One region of the Streptomyces sp. NPDC002958 genome, then DNA from elsewhere that is predicted to be linked to it. Evidence: predicted binding sites of a transcription regulator. Region 1 holds the regulator's gene; the other holds the start of a gene.
The links. The regulator HspR, encoded in region 1, represses chaperone genes until heat shock. The targets are predictions, from matches to a motif close to TTGAGNNNNNNNNNCTCAA.

Region 1 (4,113 bases):
GTCACCGCCGGCCGGCGCCGACGCCTGGGTGGACCAGGCGATGTCACCCGGCACCGACGCCTGCGCGGACCAGGCGATGTCACCCGGCACCGACGCCTGCGCGGACCAGGCGATGTCACCCGGCACCGACGCCTGCGTGGACCAGGCGATGTCACCCGGCGAGGATGCTGCCCCGCCGCTCCAGGCAATGTCGCTGCCGCTCAGCACCCCGAGTCCCAGGGCCGCGACGAACGAGGCGGCAAGCGCCGAGCGAAGCATTCGCTTATACATAGTCGGCTTCGTCCTCACTTGTGGTTTCTTCTCCCCCGCACCTAAAGACGATGTCTCACCTGGGCACACGAACACCACCGGGTCGATGCATCATGTTCCTGCATGTTCAGGAACATGGGGGGTGGAGAATATGGTCGCAAGCGACACAAAGCCGACACATCCTCACGGGATCACTGAACTATGCGAAGCGGGAGGCCGTCTCTACGCCAGTGCTTTGCGCTCGGGACGCATCGCCCGCAGCGAGGTGGAACCGGCGCCCTGCCTCATGGACTTCGCCCTGCTGCACCCCGACCCCGACGACCCCGACTGGCTGCGGCCCGTACCGCCGTCCGCCGCTCTGGCGAAGCGCCTGCACCCCATAGAACGCGAGATCCAGGAGCGCCGACGGCATTCGGTCCTGCTTGCCGAGTCCTTCGAGCCGTTCATGGACATCAGCGCACAGGACCCGCCGACCACCCACGCCATCACCGTGCTGGAAGGTGTCAACCGGATCAACGCCGGACTCGATCTCGCCACGGCGGAATGCCGCTCGGAAGTCCTCACCGTCCAGCCCGGCGGCGGCCGTAGCGAAGACCGCCTCAGCGAAGCCCTGGAACGGGGCCTCTCCGTGGTGGACCGCGGTGTCAGCATTCGCACTCTCTATCAGCACACCGTACGCCACAGCCCCGGCACCCTCGCCTATGCCGAGCGGATGGCCGACAACAACGTGGAGATCCGGACGCTCGAAGAGCTCATCGAGCGACTCATCATCTTCGACCGTACGGTCGCGTTCATCCCCGCCCAGGACGACCGCCAAGTCGCCCTGGAACTACGCCATCCCGGGCTGGTCGAGTATCTCGTCAAGGTATTCGAGCAGCTCTGGACCCGCGCTGCTCCACTCCTGGAGGAGGTCAAGTACGACCCGACCCCCGAAGGAATCAGCGGTGTCCAGCGCTCCATCGCCCAACTCCTCGTAGAGGGACACGTCGACGACTCGATCGCCCGCCGCCTCGGCATGAACGTCCGCACCTGCCGCGCGCATGTCGCCAAGCTGTCCGCCGTCCTCGGAAGCAACAGCCGGGCCCAACTCGGCTACCTGATAGCCCGGTCGGGGATCCTGGAGCAGAATCCTGACTGAAGGGGCCGCAACCGCAATACGGGGGAGAGCCACCGCGGCCCTGCGCCGGTATGCGCATGAACCGGAACATGACGAGCCTCCCGCGCCGACTGGTGCCCCTCCCGGCAAGCTTTGCCCCGTCATCTTGCTGCACTGCCGGAAGTGGGGGGCACAGATGGGCAGAGACGGGGACGAATTCGCACAGGACAGGGCCCGTCATCCGTGAGGTACACGGATGACGGGCCCTGTCCGTCGTACGGGTGAGGGTGCGCCGGACCCGCTCAGCCCTTCGGCCGCTTCGGCCGCCAGACCACCAACGCGCTGGTCTGCTGCACATCCTGGTACGGCACCAGATCACGCCGGTACGAGGCATGCACCTGGGCCTCGCGCTGCTGCATCGCCACCGCCGCGCCGTCCACGGCCGCCGAGAGCTCGGCGACACGCTGCTGAAGGGCGGCGACCTGGTTCTCCAGTTCGATGATGCGCTTGATGCCGGCGAGGTTGATGCCCTCGTCCTGCGACAGCTGCTGCACGGTGCGCAGCAGCTCGATATCGCGGGCCGAATAGCGCCTGCCACGCCCGGCCGTGCGGTCGGGCGAGACCAGGCCGAGGCGGTCGTACTGGCGCAGTGTCTGCGGGTGCAGGCCCGAGAGCTGGGCCGCGATCGAGATCACGTACACCGGTGATTCATCGGTCAGTTCGTACGGATTACGTCGTCGGCCGTCCACCTCAAGCTCCCTTCGCAGCCTGGAACAGCTCCGCCCGCGGGTCATGGCCCGCGGTCGCCTTCCGATAGGCCTCCAGTGCGTCCCTGGCCTCGGTGCTCAGCTCCCTGGGCACCGTCACCTCGACGGTGACCAGCAGGTCGCCCCGGGTGCCGTCCTTGCGTACGGCGCCCTTGCCGCGGGCACGCATGGTGCGCCCGTTGGGGGTGCCGGCCGGCAGCTTCAGGGTGACCGGCGGGCCACCGAGCGTGGGCACCTTCACCTCGCCGCCGAGCGCCGCCTCCGTGAAGTCGACAGGCACGGTGACCGTGAGGTTGTCGCCCTTGCGGCCGAAGACCGGGTGGGCGTCGACATGGACCACGACGTACAGATCGCCGGCCGGCCCGCCGCGCTCGCCCGGGCCGCCCTTGCCGCGCAGCCGGATCCGCTGGCCGTCCGAGACGCCCGCCGGAATCCTGACCTGCATGGTCCGGGAAGACTTCGCCCGGCCACTGCCCTTGCAGACATCGCAGGGGTCCTGGGCGATGAGGCCCCGGCCCTTGCAGTCCACGCAGGGATCGGTGAGCGAGAAGCCGCCTCCGGTACCGCGCGACACCTGGCCGGTGCCGAGACAGGTCGGGCAGACCCTGGGGGTGCCGTTCTTGTCACCGGTGCCGGAACACGCCTTGCAGGGCGCCTGGCTGGACATCCGCAACGGGACCGTGGCCCCCTCGACCGCCTCGCTGAAGCTGAGCGTCACCTCGGACTCGATGTCCTGGCCTCGGCGCGGCTGCACCCGCGTCCCCGTACCGCCCCGGTTGAACAGGCCGCCGAAGACATCGCCCAGACCGCCGCCACCGAAACCGCCGGCTCCGCCGCCCTGACCCCCGCCGTGAGTGCCTCCGAAGAGGTCGCCCAGGTCGAAGTTGAAGTTGCCTCCGGCGCCTCCGGGTCCGGCCCTGAAGCCGCCGTTGCCGAAGAGGGCACGCGCCTCGTCGTACTCCTTGCGCTTCTTACTGTCGCCGAGGATGTCGTTCGCCTCGGAGATCTCCTTGAAGCGCTCCTCCGCCTTGTCGTCGCCCTTGTTGGCGTCCGGGTGGAACTCGCGGGCGAGCTTCCGGTACGCCTTCTTGATCTCGGCGTCGGTGGCGTCCTTGGGGACGCCGAGGACCTTGTAGTAGTCCTTCTCGACGAAGTCCTTCGTGCTCATCGACGTCCCTCCTTCCGGACGATCGGCCATGCGACCCGCCCGTTGGCCGGTCGCATGGCCGGGCGGTGGGCCGCGAGGTGGTCAGACGGGATGTCAGACCTCCTCGGTGCCACCGCTCTCCTCGTCGGTTGCCTTCTCTTCCTTGGCTGCCGCACCCGGCTGGGGTTCGGCCACCGCCACCCGCGCGGGGCGGATGGTGCGCTCGCCGATCCGATACCCCGGCTGCAGGATCGCCACGCAGGTCGTCTCGGTGACATCCGGCGCGTACGAGTGCATCAGGGCTTCGTGGATCGTCGGGTCGAAAGGCTCGCCCTCCTTGCCGAACTGCTGCAGGCCCAGCTTGGCGACGACCGTCTCCAGCGATTCGGCCACCGACTTGAACCCACCGACGAGCTCGCCGTGATCACGGGCCCGGCCGACGTCGTCGAGCACGGGCAGGAGCTCGGACAGGAGGCCCGCTACTGCGATCTCCTTGACCGTGGCCCGGTCCCGCTCGACGCGGCGTCGGTAGTTCTGGTACTCGGCCTGGAGCCGCTGGAGGTCGCCCGTGCGCTCGTTGAGCGCGGTACGGACCTGGTCCAGCTGGGCCGTCAGGCCGACTGTCTGCACTGTGTCCCCGGCCGGGGCCGCCTCCTCATCCGAAGAGGGGGAGGCGTCCTTCGGCTCAGCTCCCTCGGGGGTAACGCCGGAGGGGACGTCGGGCTTCTCCTCGAAGCCCGGGGTCTCCTCGGTCACACCGCACCGCCCTTCGCGTCCTTCTCGTCGTCCACGATCTCGGCGTCGACGACATCATCGTCGGCCTTGGCCTGCTGGGCGCCCGGCTGCGGGTCACC
Region 2 (4,113 bases), on a different contig from region 1:
TACGCGAGAACGCCCGGCGCACACGGAACGGCCGGTAGGCAAGAACGCCCCTCACGCGGACGCATCGCCCGGGACGCGAGAACGCCCGACGCATGGACGCATCGCCCGATACGCGAAAACGCACAACGCACGCGGAACGGCCCGCCCACCCGTTGCCGGGAAAGCGGGCCGCCCGTACCGGTCGCGCACGTGATGCCACGCCCGTCACGCCGTGGCGCCTACGCCGCGGCCGGGATCCTCTCCTCGGGCCTGGCCGCGGAGGCCGGGGCGAGGGCGATCTCCAGCACCTGGCGGACGTCCGTCACCGGGTGGACCTCCAGGGTGTCCAGGACCTCGGCCGGGACATCGTCCAGATCGGCCTCGTTCCGCTTCGGGATCACCACGGTGTTGGTTCCGGCCCGGTGCGCGGCCAGCAGCTTCTGCTTCAGGCCGCCGATCGGCAGCACCCGTCCGGTCAGCGAGACCTCACCGGTCATCGCCACATCCGTACGGACCAGCCGCCCGGACAGCAGCGAGGCCAGCGCCGTCGTCATCGTGATGCCGGCGCTCGGGCCGTCCTTCGGGACCGCGCCCGCCGGGAAGTGGATGTGCACGCCGCGGTCCTTCAGATCCGCGACCGGCAGCTCCAGTTCCGCGCCGTGCGACCGCAGGAAGCTCAGCGCGATCTGCGCGGACTCCTTCATGACGTCGCCGAGCTGACCGGTGAGGGTCAGTCCGGACGCCCCGGTCTCCGGGTCGGCCAGCGACGCCTCCACGAACAGCACGTCACCACCGGCGCCGGTCACCGCGAGTCCGGTGGCCACGCCCGGCACCGCGGTGCGGCGCTCGGCCGGGTCCTGGGCGGACTCGGGGACGTGGTGCGGCCGTCCGATCAGGCCGCGCAGATCCGCTTCGGTGACCGTGAACGGAAGCTCGCGGTCGCCCAGTTCATGCTGGGCCGCGACCTTGCGGAGCAGCCGGGCTACGGCCCGCTCCAGGTTCCGTACGCCCGCTTCACGGGTGTACTCACCGGCCAGCTTGCGCAGCGCGGACTCGTCGAGCGTCACCTCGTCCTTCTCCAGACCGGCCCGCTCCAGCTGGCGCGGGAGCAGGTGGTCGCGGGCGATGACGACTTTCTCGTCCTCGGTGTAGCCGTCGAGCCTGACCAGCTCCATCCGGTCGAGCAGGGCCTCCGGGATGGCTTCGAGCACATTGGCCGTCGCCAGGAAGACGACATCGCTGAGGTCGAGTTCAACCTCCAGGTAGTGGTCGCGGAAGGTGTGGTTCTGCGCCGGGTCGAGGACTTCGAGGAGGGCGGCGGCCGGGTCGCCCCGGAAGTCGGAGCCGACCTTGTCGATCTCGTCGAGCAGGACGACCGGGTTCATCGAACCGGCCTCCTTGATGGCGCGGACGATACGTCCTGGCAGGGCGCCGACGTACGTACGCCGGTGGCCGCGGATCTCCGCCTCGTCCCGTACACCGCCGAGCGCGACGCGGACGAACTTGCGTCCCATGGCGTGCGCGACGGATTCACCGAGCGAGGTCTTGCCCACGCCCGGAGGACCCACCAGCGCCAGCACGGCGCCGCCGCGCCGCCCGCCGACGACACCGAGACCGCGGTCGGAACGCCGCTTGCGCACCGCCAGGTACTCGGTGATCCGCTCCTTCACGTCCTGCAGGCCCGCATGCTCGGCGTCGAGGATCTCCTGAGCGCCTCGGATGTCGTAGGCATCCTCGGTCCGTTCCGTCCACGGCAGTTCGAGGACGGTGTCGAGCCAGGTCCTGATCCAGGAGCCCTCGGGGCTCTGGTCGGAGGAACGCTCCAGCTTGTCGACCTCCTTGAGCGCCGCCTCGCGGACGTGCTCGGGAAGATCGGCGGCCTCGACGCGCGCCCGGTAGTCGTCGGACTCGTCTGCGCCGGAACCAGCACCGCCGTTGAGATCGGAGAGCTCCTTGCGTACGGCGTCGAGCTGGCGCCGCAGCAGGAATTCGCGCTGCTGCTTGTCGACGCCCTTCTGGACGTCCTTGGCGATGGACTCGGCGACATCCTGCTCGGCAAGGTGTTCACCGAGCCACTGGATGGCGAGCTTCAGCCGGGCGACCGCGTCCACGGTCTCCAGGAGCTGCACCTTCTGGGCAGTGGTGAGGAAGGGTGAGTAACCCGAATTGTCGGCGAGTGTGGAGATGTCCTCGATCTGCTGGACCCGGTCCACGACCTGCCAGGCGCCACGCTTCTTCAGCCAGCTGGTGGCGAGTGCCTTGTACTCCTTGACCAGCGCGGCGGCGGCTCCGGGGAGCGGATCGGGGACGACCGCGTCGACCCGTGTCCCCTCTACCCAGAGCGCGGCACCCGGTCCGCTGGTCCCGGCCCCGATCCGCACCCGGCCACGGCCACGGATGAGCGCGCCCGGATCTCCGTCCGAAAGCCGTCCCACCTGCTCGACGGTGCCGATGACACCGGTGCCGGTGTACGTCCCGTCGATGCGCGGCACAAGCAGCACCTCGGGCTTGCCACCGCCCTCGCGGACTGCGGCCTGTGCGGCCTCCACGGCGGCGCGTACATCAGGGTCGGACAGGTCCAGAGGCACCACCATCCCGGGCAGCACGACTTCGTCGTCGAGCGGCAGCACGGGCAGGGCGAGCGGAGTGACCGCATTGGACTCGGTAGCCATGATCTCCCTTTCGGCAGTCAAGTTGAGCTATGCAGACTCAATGCTCCTGAGTCGCCCATTGTTCCCGGGGTGCGTTCGCTGTGAGCGATCGCCCGAACGCGCTCGCGGTGCTCAGGCCCCGTCGGGCCCCGCGTAGCCATGAGAACCCCGCGGGCGTCCGCTTTGATCCCGACACCGCTCCGGCCCCTGAAGAACCGGTCGGCAGCCGGACAGGACACCGGGCAGAGCGCCGGTATGAGCGACGATCGTGGACTGAACCAGGACGGAACAATCCGGCGGGAGGGCTTGCTGAGCCGGGTGTCGGCGGCGTTCGCGCCCGTGGTGGAGGCGGCTTGCTCCCGGATCACCGAAGCCTTCGGCACCGCGCGGCTACACAGCGCGTACATCTACGGCAGCATTCCGCGTGGCACGGCCGTTCCCGGTGTTTCCGATCTGGATCTGCTGCTCGCCCTGCGGACCGAGCCCACCGAGGCCGACGAGGCAGCGGCCCGTGTCCTCGAGGCCCAGCTGGACGCCTCGTTCAACCGGATCGACGGTGTCGGCATCCTCCTGTTCGGCGCCGACACCCTCACCAGCGAACTCGAACGCAACGACCTCGGCTTCTTCCTCGCCTGCCTCTGCACCCCGCTGCTGGGCGAGGACCTCGCCGTACGGCTGCCGCACTACCGCCCCACTTCGCTGCTCGCCCGCGAGACCAACGGGGACCTCCACCTCGCGCTCCCCCGCTGGCGACGAAGGGCCGCCGCAGCCACCACCGACGCCGAGCGTCGAAACCTCAGCCGCGGCGCCGCCCGCCGTATCGTCCGGTCGGGCTTCACCCTGGTCATGCCACGGTGGGGCGGCTGGACCAGCGATCTGGCGGAGTCCGCCGAGGTGTTCGCCCGCTACTACCCGGACCACCCGGAGCGGATCGAGCAGATGCGGGCGGCCGCGCGCACGGGCCGCGCCCCCTCCGCCGACCCGGCCGTCCTTGCCATGCTCATCGACGATCTGGCGCCCTGGCTGGCAGCCGAGTACCGCGCTGTGCACGGCGAGAAGGCCCCACGCCCCTGACCACCGCTCCCCGACCGCACCCGGTGGGTGCAGCAGCGGCCCTCGATGCGCGCAGCACGGCGGGGACGGTGTCCGGATCGGCGTACTCCAGGAAGAGGGACATGGCAGCCATGCGTCTGTCCTTGCGGGCGGAAGGAACGGCGGTCTCTCCCGTACGGCGCTGACGCGGAATTGCGTCGAGCAGCGGCCCCGCGAGTCGTTCTTCGCGGACCGCCTTGTCCGTAGCCTGATGCGCCGCGCGAGGCCTCTTTTCGTACAAGCCCCCGAAGCAACGTCCCGCCCTCCGTGATCACCCCCGCGCCGCCTGTGGCGTGAGCCACATGTGAACCGACCCGGGTCCGGTACCCGATAGAGGGGGTGTGAGCCTATTGCGCCCCTCGGGGGAAGACCGAAACAACGACAACGCGCT

Region 2: a site for HspR is predicted at 2,674-2,692, ahead of lon (endopeptidase La). Genes of this name have one in related genera too.

Annotation. Positions count from the first base shown of each region.
Region 1 is NZ_JBVHDS010000007.1:252,100-256,212, forward strand. Features, by position in the region: gene ACZ3IC_RS15740 (5'-nucleotidase) at 1-270, opposite strand, end outside; gene ACZ3IC_RS15745 (helix-turn-helix transcriptional regulator) at 401-1,387, shown strand; gene ACZ3IC_RS15750 (heat shock protein transcriptional repressor HspR) at 1,648-2,094, opposite strand; gene dnaJ (molecular chaperone DnaJ) at 2,096-3,280, opposite strand; gene grpE (nucleotide exchange factor GrpE) at 3,374-4,015, opposite strand; gene dnaK (molecular chaperone DnaK) at 4,012-4,113, opposite strand, start outside.
Region 2 is NZ_JBVHDS010000002.1:501,548-505,660, forward strand. Features, by position in the region: gene lon (endopeptidase La) at 219-2,651, opposite strand; gene ACZ3IC_RS05740 (nucleotidyltransferase) at 2,886-3,704, shown strand; gene ACZ3IC_RS05745 (hypothetical protein) at 4,064-4,113, shown strand, end outside.